4 regions of the Myceligenerans halotolerans genome follow, and region 4 is predicted to be linked to each of the others. Evidence: riboswitches for the same ligand, from Rfam matches in the RefSeq annotation. Region 4 holds a riboswitch; each other region holds the start of a gene.
What was found. Region 4 has a riboswitch for cyclic di-AMP ahead of ACYVK5_RS09700 (C40 family peptidase). Riboswitches for the same ligand answer to the same signal wherever they lie in the genome.

Region 1: it holds a riboswitch for cyclic di-AMP, as region 4 does, so the genes downstream of both, ACYVK5_RS01370 (C40 family peptidase) here and ACYVK5_RS09700 (C40 family peptidase) in region 4, are expected to answer to the same signal.
Region 2: it holds a riboswitch for cyclic di-AMP, as region 4 does, so the genes downstream of both, ACYVK5_RS15825 (C40 family peptidase) here and ACYVK5_RS09700 (C40 family peptidase) in region 4, are expected to answer to the same signal.
Region 3: it holds a riboswitch for cyclic di-AMP, as region 4 does, so the genes downstream of both, ACYVK5_RS17205 (C40 family peptidase) here and ACYVK5_RS09700 (C40 family peptidase) in region 4, are expected to answer to the same signal.

What each region holds. Positions count from the first base shown of each region.
Region 1 is NZ_BAAGRL010000004.1:89,058-92,280, reverse strand. Features, by position in the region: gene ACYVK5_RS01380 (C40 family peptidase) at 1-473, shown strand, start outside; gene ACYVK5_RS01375 (hypothetical protein) at 566-1,513, opposite strand; cyclic di-AMP (ydaO/yuaA leader) riboswitch at 1,691-1,899, shown strand; gene ACYVK5_RS01370 (C40 family peptidase) at 1,902-2,624, shown strand; gene ACYVK5_RS01365 (TrkH family potassium uptake protein) at 2,836-3,223, shown strand, end outside.
Region 2 is NZ_BAAGRL010000023.1:94,191-97,413, forward strand. Features, by position in the region: gene ACYVK5_RS15820 (NAD(P)-dependent oxidoreductase) at 1-717, opposite strand, end outside; gene ACYVK5_RS15825 (C40 family peptidase) at 940-1,797, opposite strand; cyclic di-AMP (ydaO/yuaA leader) riboswitch at 1,795-1,943, opposite strand; gene ACYVK5_RS15830 (mycothiol transferase) at 2,141-2,668, shown strand; gene ACYVK5_RS15835 (amino acid ABC transporter ATP-binding/permease protein) at 2,722-3,223, opposite strand, start outside.
Region 3 is NZ_BAAGRL010000025.1:129,036-132,258, forward strand. Features, by position in the region: gene ACYVK5_RS17195 (Rid family hydrolase) at 124-534, opposite strand; gene ACYVK5_RS17200 (winged helix-turn-helix transcriptional regulator) at 618-998, shown strand; gene ACYVK5_RS17205 (C40 family peptidase) at 1,246-2,076, opposite strand; cyclic di-AMP (ydaO/yuaA leader) riboswitch at 2,080-2,258, opposite strand; gene ACYVK5_RS17210 (substrate-binding domain-containing protein) at 2,453-3,223, opposite strand, start outside.
Region 4 is NZ_BAAGRL010000012.1:118,889-122,111, reverse strand. Features, by position in the region: gene ACYVK5_RS09710 (aminotransferase class I/II-fold pyridoxal phosphate-dependent enzyme) at 1-138, opposite strand, end outside; gene ACYVK5_RS09705 (universal stress protein) at 187-1,209, opposite strand; gene ACYVK5_RS09700 (C40 family peptidase) at 1,316-2,104, opposite strand; cyclic di-AMP (ydaO/yuaA leader) riboswitch at 2,104-2,291, opposite strand; gene serC (phosphoserine transaminase) at 2,443-3,223, opposite strand, start outside.

The DNA.
Region 1 (3,223 bases), on a different contig from region 4:
CGGCAGTGAGGGTGGCGCCCGATGCACGTCTCGACGTCACGACCCCCGTGGTCAAGGTGAAGCCGGCACCGGAGCCGGAGCCGGAGCCCGAGCCGGAGCCGGCCGGGACGGAGGCGGCTGTCCCAGCGGGGGACGGATCGATCGGCGCGCGTGCCGTGTCGATCGCCATGCAGTTCGTCGGCACGCCGTACGTCTACGGGGGCGAGTCCCCGGGCGGCTTCGACTGCTCCGGGCTCGTCAAGTACGCCTTCGCGCAGGTCGGCGTCTCGCTCCCGCACTCGTCGTCGGCCCTGCGCGGCTCGGGCACGGTCGTGTCCGCGGCTGCGGCACGGCCGGGCGACCTCGTCTGGACACCCGGCCACATCGCCATCTACGCCGGCAACGGCATGGTGGTCGAGGCCATCAGCTACGGCACCCCGCTGAGCTACCGCGCCATGTGGCAGGCCAACCCGACCTTCGTCCGGGTGGTCTGACGCGACGAAGCGCGTAGGCCGGAGAGGAAACGCGCAGCGCAGAGACGGTGCGCCGAGTGGGAGCCGAGGTGACGGGCCGTATGGCCGGCCCGTCACCTCGGCGCGAAGGCACGAAGCTCGTCGAAGTCCTCCTCGTCGTCGTCCGCCCCCCGGGTCAGCCGTAGCCCGGCGACCGCGACACCGAGCAGCAGGCCCACCACCCAGCCACCGAGATCGTGCCCGTCGGCGGAGAACGTCGTCCGGTGCAGGGGATCCCAGGCGGCGTCCAGAACCACGGGGATCGACAGCGGCGCCGCCCCGGGTACGAAGTACCCGCTCACGGCGTCGAGCACGGGTCCGGCGGCCTGGAGCACCCACACGAGCCCGGCCGCGGGCAGCCAGCCGAGCATCTGCAACGGGTTGCGGTCCACACCGAGCCCGAGCGCGATGCCGAGCGCCACCGCGAAGATCCACCAGGTCCCCTGCGGGACGGCCGAGTGCCCGGGCAGCAGCCCCCACAACCATCCGTCGGCGAGCACGACCGGCAGAGCGAACGCCGCCGCGCGCACCGGAGCCGGGGCCAGCGCGGCCAGCAGACCGAGCACCAGGCCCAGGACCGTCCCGCACACGGCGATGGCCAGCAGGGCGTCGGCCTTGGCCTCGTCGGCCCCGTCGGCCGCATTGACCTGCCACCAGGCGCCCCCGCCCGCGGCGGCGAGCGCCAGCAACGTCCCGCACACAGCGGCCACGGCCCCGCCTCCGCGGTGCCGCGCGAGCCGCGCGCTCGCCCCGGCCAGCACCCCTCCGATGACGCTCATCGTGACCAGGGAGGCGACGGCATCCTCGGCCGCGAGCGGTATCGGCGTGAACGCGTCGATCTCTTCGAGCGAGGCCGACTGGATGCCGAGGGCCTGGGACACCTCGTGCAGGATCCATGGCAGGAAGCCGACGGCCCACCAGAGGACGGCGCTGATCGGCAGGATCCACCATCCGGAGACCCGTGCGGGGAGGTCGTTCGACGTGAGCGTTGCGGTCACCGTGTCGGTCGCGCCGTTGGACATGGCGCGCACCGTAGCGGAACCGGCGTGACAGGTGTCGCCGAACCGGGTGAAATTTCCGGCAAAAATGGCCATCCTGCGCCGATTCCCACTCTGCGTGACACGTTCGTGACTTTTCCGCCGAAGGTGTGTACCTTGAGTCACGCTTCGCCTGAACGGGTGAAGTCACGAGGCGGACGCCGAGCCCTGCCACCGCATCGTGACCCAGGATGACCATGGCAGGGACGGGGGAACCATCTCCGGACGGTGGACCGGCGGAACTCGCAGGAGTTCCGAAGGGCCGACGTCCTAGGGGTGAAGCCGAGCAGGACCCCCACATCTGCTCGGCCGGGTGAGCATCTCCCACCCGAACCCGACAGCTCACTTCGTAGGCGGGTACAGGAGAACAACGGTGACCAACGCCACCCAGCGCGGACGCCATCGCGCGGACCGCAAGGCCACAACCCCCCTCACGATCATTGCCCGCACCGCCTCCGAGAACGCGAGCACGGCCGCTCGCCGCGGTGCCCTGGCCGTCGCCGCCGGCGGTGTCCTGGTCTCGACCTTCGCCACGACCTCCCACGCCGCCCCGGCATCCAGCGACGTCAAGACCTCCGCGAAGATGGACGGCCTGAACCTGGACGCGCTCAAGGAGACCGCCGGCCAGGCGGTCGGTCAGGCCGGGATGGTCTCGGTCGGACACAACGTCAAGCTCGACGTGGAGGGTGCCACCGTCACCGCCGACGGCAGCACCAAGGTCGAGGGACTCGTCGAGGTGACCCCGGCGCCCGAGCCCCCGCCCACGCCGCTCAACATCCAGATCACGAACACGGCCTACAACTACCTCTCGGGTGCGTACGTCTGGGGCGGTTCCACCCCCGGCGCCTTCGACTGCTCGGGCTTCATCCAGTACGTGTACGGCCTGTACGGCATCCCGCTGCCGCACTCCTCCTCGGCGATGCTCAACTCCGGCTACCAGGTCTACGACCCGCAGCCCGGCGACATCGTCTGGAGCCCCGGGCACGTGGCCCTGTACGCGGGCAACGGGATGGTCATGGAGTGGTACCAGACCGGGCTTCCCGGCCGCTACACCGAGATGTGGCAGAACAACCCCGTCTTCATCCGCGTCATCTGACACCTGTGGCCTGACGCGGTCGCGTCCGGCACGCATACTGCATCGCGAGCGCCGCGGCGCCGTCGGCTCCTCTGCCTGACGGTCCGCGGCGCTCGTCGTCGTCCCGTGTTCACCGGCGTCCCGCATCGGCATCGCCCGGCATCCGGTGGACGACGGCGGCACGCCGGGTCGGTCGTCCACCTGCCGTCGGCCGCGACTAGAGTCGTGACTCGTGCGATACAGCGAGTCCCGCCCCTCGCGGGAAGTGAGCAGCGCCGCGGCGCTCCGTCGTCGTCCCGGGCAGATGGTCACGCTCGGCTTCCTGGCCACCATCGCCGTCGGGACGCTGCTGCTCTCGCTGCCGATCGCCGCCGAGGGTGAGCGCGCGACGTTCGTCGAGGCACTGTTCACGGCGACGTCGGCGACGTGCGTGACGGGGCTGATCGTCACCGATACGCCGGTGTTCTGGTCCGGCTTCGGCGAGGCCGTGATCGCCGTGCTCATCCAGATCGGCGGGCTCGGCGTGATGACCCTGGCCTCCCTGCTCGGCATCCTGCTGACGCGCAGACTGGACCTGAGTTCGCGTCTCGTGGCGGCCGCGTCGACCCGGAGCGTCGGCC
Region 2 (3,223 bases), on a different contig from region 4:
GACGAACCGCGCGTGCGCCGGGAGCCTCGCGAGGACGTCGGCGTCGAGCGCGTGCCGCGTGGCCGGCACGGCCGGCAGCAGGGAGACCAGGACGTCGGTCTCGGGCAGCAGGCCGGCGAGCCCGTCCGGGCCGACGACGTCGAATCCGGCCCGCCGGCCCGCCGAGCCCGCTACCCCGGTCACGCGCGCGCCGAGGGCGGAGAGCATCGGCGAGAGCCGCTCCGCGATGGACCCGAAACCCCAGAGCACGACGTGCGCCGCGGACAGCGTCCAGTGGGCGTCCGTGTCGGGAGCGGCCTGGGCGGCCGCCATCTCGCCCGCCCAGCGGCGCTCACGCTGCGCCTCGAGGGCCTCGGGCAGGCGCCGCACGGAGGCGAGGATCAGCATGAGGGTGTGCTCGGCCACGGTCTCGTCGTGGAGGGACCGCCCGGAGGAGATGACGACGTCGTCCCCGAAGCCGGCGGCCAGCGCCACGTCCGGGCCGGCTGAGAGCGTCTGGACCCAGCGCAGGCGGGTGAGCCGGCGGGCGGCGTCGGCGACGACGCCGGGTGGGCTGGCCCAGGTGACCAGGACGTCGGCGTTGGTGTGCTCTTCGGGGACGGGCTCCCCCATGGCGTACGGCACGACGACGGCGTTGCCCAGGGCCTGCCGTACGTCGTCGTCCAGGTACTGCCGGAACCCGAGATCGAACGCGACGTCGGGCAGGAGAATCTTCACGCGGGGACTGTAGCGTCCGGAGCCGGCCGGGCGCTTGTGCATCGCGTCATCGAGACATACCGACCGGCTGTCCGACGGGCGACCAGGACGTCGAGCCCTGATCTGCCGAACAGCCGGCCGGGACGAATGCCTCCCGCCGGCGCCGACCACGCCATCTCGGTCGGTGGGATCGCAGCCATCGACCAGAACGACGTGGTCGCGTGCCGGCCCTCGGGTGAGCGCTCAGGCGACCCGGACGAACGTCGGGTTCGACTGCCACATCGTCGTGTAGCGCAGCGGCGTGCCCGGCTGCACGGCCTCGACGATCATGCCGTTGCCGGCGTACAGGGAGACGTGGCCCGAGGTCCACACGATGTCGCCGGGCTGCGGGTCCGAGACGACGGTTCCGGCGTAGCGCAGGTCGCCCGACGTGCGGGGCAGGTTGGTGACGCCCAGCTGGCCGTACACGTAGGTGATCAGGCCGGAGCAGTCCAGGCCCTCCGACGGGGTGGACCCGCCGAGCACGTACGGCGTGCCGACGAGCTCCATCGCCAGGTTCACGGCCTGCTGGCCCGTCGCGGAACCGGTCGAGGTGGACGTGGTGGCCTCGGCGGCTGCCGTGGCCTCCGCCTCCGCCTCGGCTGCGGCCTGGGCCTCCAGCTCCGCCTGGCGCTGTGCCTCGAGCTCGGCCTGGCGCTGCTTCTCGAGCTCCGCCTGGCGCTCCTCCTCGGCGATGCGCTTCGCCTCGGCCTTGCCCTCAGGGGTCTCCGCGTACGGGGTGACCTTGATGGTGCTCGTCTCGACGACGGTCTCGGCCTGCGGGGAGACCTTGACCTGGCTGACGAGTTCGTCGGCCAGGGCGTCGGCGACGCGGGCGTCGGCCTTGCCGTAGTCGACGGTCTGCTTGCTGTTCTCGGCGGCAGGGGCCGCGCCCGCACTCGACGAGAACACGGACGCGAGCATGCCACCCGTGACGGCGGCGATGGCGCCCGTCCTGGCGGCGGCCTCACTCACGCCGGTCAGGGGGGTGATGGTGGGGCGCTCCGCGCGGTGGCGACCGCGACGGGACGGACGGCTGGTTTCGGGCGTGATCGTAGCCACTTTCTCCTCCGACGCCTGCGAGGTGAGCTGTCGGGTTCGGATGGGAGATCACCCGGCCTCCCGAAGGAGGCTTCACCCCAAGGGCCGTGGCCCGTACTACCTGGTTCCCCCGTCCCCGCCATGTTTTCGCTGGGCAGATCCGGTGGCGGGGCTCGGCGGCCGGATCCGGAGCCGCGGTCTGGGTCCGCGGCTCGGTGATGACAGTACAGAGGATCGCGCCGGATGTCACGAATTGGTTACGCGAAGGTTTTCGCCTGCATGTCGGACGCGTGCGAAACGGTGTGTCATCGCAGGTCATGCCGGCAAAATGCCGCCCGCTCCCGGAATCTCCTATGGTGGCGACATGCCGCTCTCCGACGTCGAACCGCGTGTGGATTCCCCTGACCCCGCCGAGCAGTTCGTGGCGTACCTGGACTACTACCGGGGCGTGGTCGAGCGCAAGGCCCGAGGTCTGGGCCCCGCAGGGCTCGCCGAACGTCCGCTGGAGTCCGGGTGGTCGCCGCTGGAACTGCTTGTGCATCTCGTGCACATGGAACGGCGGTGGTTCGTGTGGGGGTTTCTGGCGGAGGGCGTGTCCGAACCGTGGGGTGACCACGCCGGCGGGGACCCGCACGGGCCGTGGGCGGTCCCGGCGGGCGACGCGGACCTCGACGACTGGCTGCGGCGCCTGCACGACGGCGGCGCCCGGACCAGGCAGGTTCTGGCCGCCCACGACCTGGCCGAGCGCGGCGCGACCGGCGGCCGGTTCACCTCGGGCGAGACGCCGCCCACGCTGCTGTGGATCGCGTTCCACGTGCTCCAGGAGTACGCCCGGCACGCGGGCCACCTGGACGCGGCACGAGAGCAGATCGACGGCATGACGGGGGAGTGACGGCGCGGTCCGGGTCCGGCGCGCGGCTGCGTCCGGCGCGGGTCCGCCCGGCGTCAGCCGTGGAGCGTGAGGCTGATCTCGTGGTCGGCCAGGCCCGCCGGGACCGGGCGGTGCGTCGCCAGGACGACGGCGGTCCCGGTGGCGCGGGCATGCTCGGCGAGGACACGGACGACGTCGTCGGCCGCCTTCGCGTCGAGATGCTCGGCCGGCTCGTCGACGAGCAGGGCGTCCGCGCGGGCCAGCAGCGCCCGGGCGATGAGGAGCCGGCGTCGCTCGCCGCCCGACACGTTCGTCGCGTCCGTGCCCAGCATGGTGTCCAGGCCGTCCGGCAGCCCGTCGAGCCAGGGTGTCAGCCCGACGGCGCCGAGCGCCGCACGCGCCTCGCCCTCCTCGACGTCGCCGCGTGCCACCCGGAGGTTCTCGAGCACGGTGGTTCCGAAAACGTGCCCGTCCTCGGCCACGAATAGTGTGCCAAGCGCTGGCGCCCTCGCACCCGGGAGCAGCCCGGCGGAGCGCATGAGGAGGGTCGTCTTTCCCGAGCCCGACGGCCCGGTC
Region 3 (3,223 bases), on a different contig from region 4:
CCACTTGTCGAGTGGTCGGTCTGTTGTCCGTGCGGTCGGTCCCTCGGGGTACCGACCGCACGGACAACAGACCGACCACACCTACCCGTGCGATATCTGCCCCTCGGCGAACCGCCCTGCATTTCAATCGAGGACGGCGTACGCCTCGACCTCGACGAGGACGTCCGGCTCGAACAGGTAGTCCACGCCGATCGCCGACAGCGGCGGGAGCGGTTGCGGCAGCTCGAGCTCGTCGGCGACCTGCTCGATGCCGGCGACGAAGTCGTCGTACTTCTCCGGGCTCCAGTCGGTGACGAAGATCCGGAGCCGCGCGACGTCGGAGAACGTCGCGCCCGCGCCCGCGAGGCCGCGGGCGGTGTTCCGGAGCGCCTGGGCGAGCTGGCCGGCGAGGTCGCCGGTGGCGATGCGATTGCCGTCGGCATCCCGGGCGATCTGGCCGGCGACGTGCACGTGCCGGGTGCCCGTCGCGACGGAGACGTGGTGGTAGGGGACGGGCTGGAACATGCCCTCGGGGGTGGACAGCGTGACTGCCATGGGAGAACTCCTCGCTGGTCGTTACTAGGTATCTCTGGTATACCTTGTATCCAGCGGGAACTTCAACGAGACCAGGTGGCGTGATGGATACCGCAACGTCCTCCCCGACCCCGACCCAGCTCACCGGCGAGCAGCGCGAGTTCCTCGACCAGATCCTCGACAAGTGGTCGCTCCAGGTGCTCGACAAGCTCTGCGAGCAGCCGCTGCGCTTCAACGAGCTGCGGCGCGCGATCCCCGTCGTGACGCAGAAGTCGCTCACGGCGACGCTGCGGCGGCTGGAACGCAACGGGATGATCGAGCGCGTCGTCGTCAACACCCGCCCCGTCGCCGTCGAGTACCGCATCTCGGCGCTCGGCAACACGCTGCAGGACCTCATCGACGCCCTCCTGCGCTGGGCGTCGTCGAACATGGACGACGTGCGGGCGGCGCGGGAGAGGTTCGACGACGAGGCGGGGGAGGGCTGACGGTCTCCGCCTCCCGCCCGCGCGAGGGCGCGGGGTCCGCTGCGCGCTCTCGATCGACCCGGGCGCCCGGCATCGGCCGGGGTGGCCCGGAGCGGCGCTCGGGGACCGCGTCGTGGTTCACGCCGCCGCTGACGGCGGCCGTCGGCGCGGCGCTCGCGTTCGTCGCGGCGAGTGACCCGCATCAGAGCCCACGAGGGCCCGCACCGTCGTGGTGCGGGCCCTCGTGGTGGAGCGTGGTCGGCCGGTGTCAGCCGACGCGGATGAAGGTCGGGCTCGACTGCCAGATCTTCGTGTAGCGCACGGTCTCGCCCGGGACCGGGGCCTCGACCTGCATGTCGTCGCCCGCGTAGATGGCGATGTGGCCGGGGGACCAGATGAGGTCGCCCGGCCGGGCCTCGGCGGCGGAGACCACGGTGCCGGCGTAGCGCTGCTCCGAGGAGGTGCGCGGCAGGGTGACGCCGACCTGGGCGTAGACGTACGACGTGAACCCGGAGCAGTCGAACCCTGCGGGGGTCGAGCCGCCCCAGACGTACGGCACGCCGAGGTACTGCATGGCGATGGAGACCACCTCGGAGCCGGCGGCGGTGGCCGGGACGGCCTTCTCGACCGGCTCGGCGGGCTGCTCGGTGGCGGCGGGGGCCTCCTCCTCGACGGGCTCTGCGGCCTCGACCGGCTCCGGCTCCGGCTCGGGTTCTGGCTCAGGCTCCGGCTCGGGTGCGGGCGTCACCTTGATCGTCCCGGTCTCCAGGGTGAGCCTGCTGTCGGCAGCCACTCGGACGGCGGGGGCGGCGGCCACGTCCTGCGCAGCCACATCTTGCGCGGCCGCGTCCTGCGCGGCCGCGGCCTCGACGGACCCCGTCACGGCCTGGAGCTCGGCGGTGGTCGGGCCGGCGTCGGCCGCCGGCGCCGCATCCGAGGGGATGCTGAGCAGGGAGACGGCCAGACCTGATCCGGCGACGACGAGCGCGCCACGGCGCGCGACGCCGGAGATGCCGCGTGCGGCGGCACGGGTGAGCGGGGTCAGCGGGGTGAGGGGATTTCGGGCAGCGCGATGGCGCCCGGGCGTGCGAGTGGTCACGTGTGGTTCTCCCGGCGCCTGCGAGGTGAGCTGTCGGATTCGGATCGGAGAGTGACCCGGCCGCACTACCCGTGCGGCTTCACCCCAAGGGCGCCGATGGCGCCCGCTTGCGTTGGTTCCCCCGCCCCTGTCATCTGGTTTGCAGATCCCGGGGCGGTGACAGGGTTCGGCGTCCGCCTCGAGCGCTCACGGAGTGCCGTGAGCGGGACCGACCGTAACCCTGGCGGGCCGGGAAGTCACAATCGGGTCACGGGTTCCGAGTCCGCCCAGGTATGACTTGACCGGATTGTTCTCCATGGGATAAGTCACACCGCGACGTCGAGCGGGGCCGGCCGTCATCACGCGGGCCGGGGGCGGCGCCCGGAGTTCGCCCAGTTCACAGCTCACCCATGAGGTCGAAGTCGAACCCGTCGGCCCGGGCGATGTAGAGGCGGTGCTCGGCGTGGTTGCCCTGGAACCGCATCGGACCGCGCGGGCCTTCGTACACGACGCCGTCCACCGACCGGTCGGTCGCGGCCACCGCCGCGCTCCCGGCCCGCTCGATGATGGTGCGCAGCGCGAAGATGCCCTCGTAGCAGGCCTCGGCCGCCGCCCCGACCGCGGGGGCGTGCACGCCGTGGTGGGCCGTGTAGCGCCCGATCAGGTCGAGCGCCCCGCCTGTCGCCAGGCTCCGGAACCAGCCCCCGGTCGAGTAGAGGTTCTCCGTCCCGCCGGCGCCGCTGCCCATGAGCATGTTCTCCTCCATGAGCGTGCTCAGGCGCACGATCCGCTCGTCGAGACCCTGCCGGGCGAACACCCGGTTGAACCGGACCGCGTTCTGCCCGACCATCAGCATCAGCACCCCGTCGGCACGCGACGCCTCGACGTCGTGCACCACGGCGCCGAGCTGGGCGGCGCTCGCCCCCTGCTCGTTCAGGAACCGGGCGCCGGCGAACTCCACCCCGAGCGACGAGACCTGCGTGGACAGCGCCTGGAACGTGCGCCTCGGCCACGCGTAGTCGTCGCCGACCACATACCAGTTCCGGACACCGAGTTCTGCCCGGAGCCGCGAGATGGCGGGGAACAGCTGGGCTGACGGGACCTCCCCGGTGACGTAGAGGCCCGGGCGCGTCTCGGCGCCCTCGTAGGCGGCCGGGTACACGTACGG
Region 4 (3,223 bases):
GAGCTGCTCGGCGGACGGCTTGCCGCGGGTGAGGTCGAGCTTCAGGCCCTTGGCCTGGAGCGCCGCGTAGGCCTCACGCAGCTCGGGAAGGGCCGCGGTGAGCGCGGCGGCGTTCGGGGACGACGTCGTAGTGGTCACCCCAGAAACCCTACGCGCGGAACGACGAAACCAACATCACGATCTCACTCACGACCCGCTTCGTCCTTCGTCGTGGCAGTGGCGGTTGACCACCAGGACGGGGCACGCGCTGTGGTGGAGGACGGCCTGGCTCGTCGAGCCGAGCAGCAGACCGCTGAAGCCACCGCGGCCCCGCGATCCCACCACGATCAGGTCCGCCGCCGTGGAGAACTCGGTGAGCAGCTCCGCCCCCGTGCCGTCGAGCACGATCCGGCGGATCCGCATCCCGGGATGCAGCGCCTCGTGCTTGTCGATGATCGCGTCGAGCCCTGCGGAGACGTCGGCGAGAACCTGCTCGTGGTCGATGTTCGACGGCAGCCACGCCAGCAGTCCCGCCCCGGACCCCACCGGCACCCCGGCGACGGCCGAGAGCTCCGCGCCCCACGCCTGTGCCTGCTCGATCGCCTTCGTGAGCGCGGCCTCGGCCTGCGGCGACCCGTCCACGCCGACGACGATCCGCCGCACCTCGGGCCGCCCGCCGGGCCCGGTCGCCCCGCCGGGCCCGACCTCGTCCGCCCCGGCGCCCGTCCGGGGTTCACCGGCCGCCGCACCCACGGGCTCGTCGGCCACGCCACGGTGCCACATGTCCCGCTTCGCCGACGTCAGCGGCACCACGACGACCGGGCAGTGGGCGTGGGCGGGCAGCGCGGACGACACCGTGCCGAGCAGCCGCTCCGTGAACCCGCCCCGTCCGCGCGTGCCCACCACGGCGAGGCCGTAGTCCGTGGACAGTTCCACGAGCACACCCGCCGCGTCACCCGTGGCGACCGATGTCGTGACCCGTGCCCCCGCCGCGACGGCGCGCTCCTCGGCCTCGTCGAGGACCGCCTTCGCGCCCTCGGCCATCGAGGTGTCGTCGAACGCGGCGTAGCCGCCGTCGAGCGACGCGGCGGTGAAGGAGGGGAGCGTGTAGCTGCTCACGAGGTGCAGGGACCAGCCGACCCTGTCGGCCCAGCCCACCGCCCAGTCGAGTGCGTGCATGCTGGCGGCGGACCCGTCGACCCCTACCAGCACGACCTCGGGTCGAGCCATCTGCGTCCTCCTCGTCGGAGCGTGCGTCGTCGCAGTCCAACGCTATCGCAGACACACGAAAGCCGAGCCAGGACACGGGGTCCCGGCTCGGCTCGCGGCGGAGGGATCAGTACCGGATGAAGATCGGGTTGCTCATCCAGATCGTGCGGAACTGCACGGTGTCGCCCGGCTTCGGGGCGTCGATCATGGTGTTGCCGCCCGCGTAGATGCCGACGTGACCGGGGGCGTAGACCAGGTCGCCCGCCACAGCGGCCGAGGCGGCCACCCGCGTGCCGCCGGCGGCCTGGGCCGACGACGAGCGCGGCAGCGAGATACCCACCTGCGCGTAGACGTACGAGGTGAAGCCCGAGCAGTCGAACCCGCTGGGGCTTGAGCCACCGGACACGTAGGGCGTGCCGACGTAGCGCGACGCGATCGAGATGATCTCGGAGCCGTTCGCGGAGGCCGGCGCCGACGTCGCGGCCGAGGCCACCTCCGCGGCGGCTTCCTCGGCAGCCGCGGCCGCAGCGGCGGCTTCCTCGGCCGCCTCCTCGGCGGCGAGCTGTGCCTGGTACTCCTCGTTCTCCGAAGCGGGCGTCACGGAGACGACGCCGGTCTCGGCGGCCATCTTGGCGTCGCGGGCGACGGTGACCACCGGGGCGGCATCGACGACCTGGTGGGCCTCGCTGGAGAGGGCGCTCAGGTTGAGCGAGCCGAGCTTGCTGACGTCGCTCTTCACGGTCTCGCCCGGTGCGGCCTGCGCGGCGGCGGCGCCGAAGGTCGAGACAAGGATCCCGCCCGCGGCTGCCGCGACAGCGGTCCGGCGGCCGAGCTGGGAGTTCTGCACGAGATCGGTGAGCGGGGTCACTGGTCGGCGCGCGGCGCGATGGCGTCCAGCGGCAGTACGTGCGGTCACGAGTATCTCCAGGCCGCCTACGAGGTCAGCTGTCGGGTTCGGGTAGGAGCACACCCGGCCGCGCCGAGCTGAGTCAGCGCCGCTTCACCCCAAGGACGCGCCCTGGCGCCCGAAAATGGGTCCCCCGCCCCTGTCATACGGTTCGTGGGTTTCCCCGGCCGGTGACAGGGTTCGGCGTCCGTCCGGAGGCCCGTCGGCGCTGAGCCGTCGAGCGAGCTGAACGTACCGCAGGGTTAGCTGCCATGTCACGTTATGGCAACGGAAATAGCCCTCACGGACCACTATCGTGATAGATCCCACATGTCCGCAGCCCCACCAACCCCACCTGGCTGCCCCGGTCAGAGCCGCTCCACCACGTGATCCACGCAGGCGGTGAGGGCCGCGACGTCCTCGGGGTCGACGGCGGGATACATCCCCACGCGCAGCTGGTTGCGCCCCAGCTTGCGGTAGGCGAAGACATCCTGGATCCCGTTCTCCCCCAAGGCCGCGATGACCTCGCCGGCGTCGATGCCGTCGGCCAGGTCGATCGTGCCCACCACGGTGGACCGCTCCTCGGGCCGCACCACGAAGGGCGAGGCCCAGTCGCGCGCCTCCGCCCAGTCGTAGAGGTACTGAGCCGAGGTCGCGCAGCGCTTCGCCGCCCAGTCCAGGCCGCCGTTGCCGAGCATCCAGTCCACCTGGTCGGCGAGCATGACCAGCGTCGCGACGGCGGGCGTGTTCAGTGTCTGGTCCTTGCGGGAGTTCTCGACCGCCGTCGTCAGGGAGAGGAACTCCGGGATCCAGCGCCCGCCCGCCTCCACCCGGGCGGCCCGCTCCACGGCCGCGGGCGAGAGGACCGCCAGCCAGAGACCGCCGTCGGACCCGAACGCCTTCTGCGGCGCGAAGTAGTACGCGTCGGTCTCCGCCAGGTCCACGGGCAGCGCTCCCGCGCCGGAGGTCGCGTCCGTGAGCAGCAGGGCGCCTTGAGCGGCCCCCGCGACGCGGCGGACCGGCGCCATGGCGCCCGTGGACGTCTCGTTGTGCGGGGTGGCGTACGTGTCGACGCCGACGGCGGCGGCGAGGTGGGCGACCGTGCCCGGCTCCGCCTCGATCACCTGCGAGTCCTCCAGGAACGGGGCG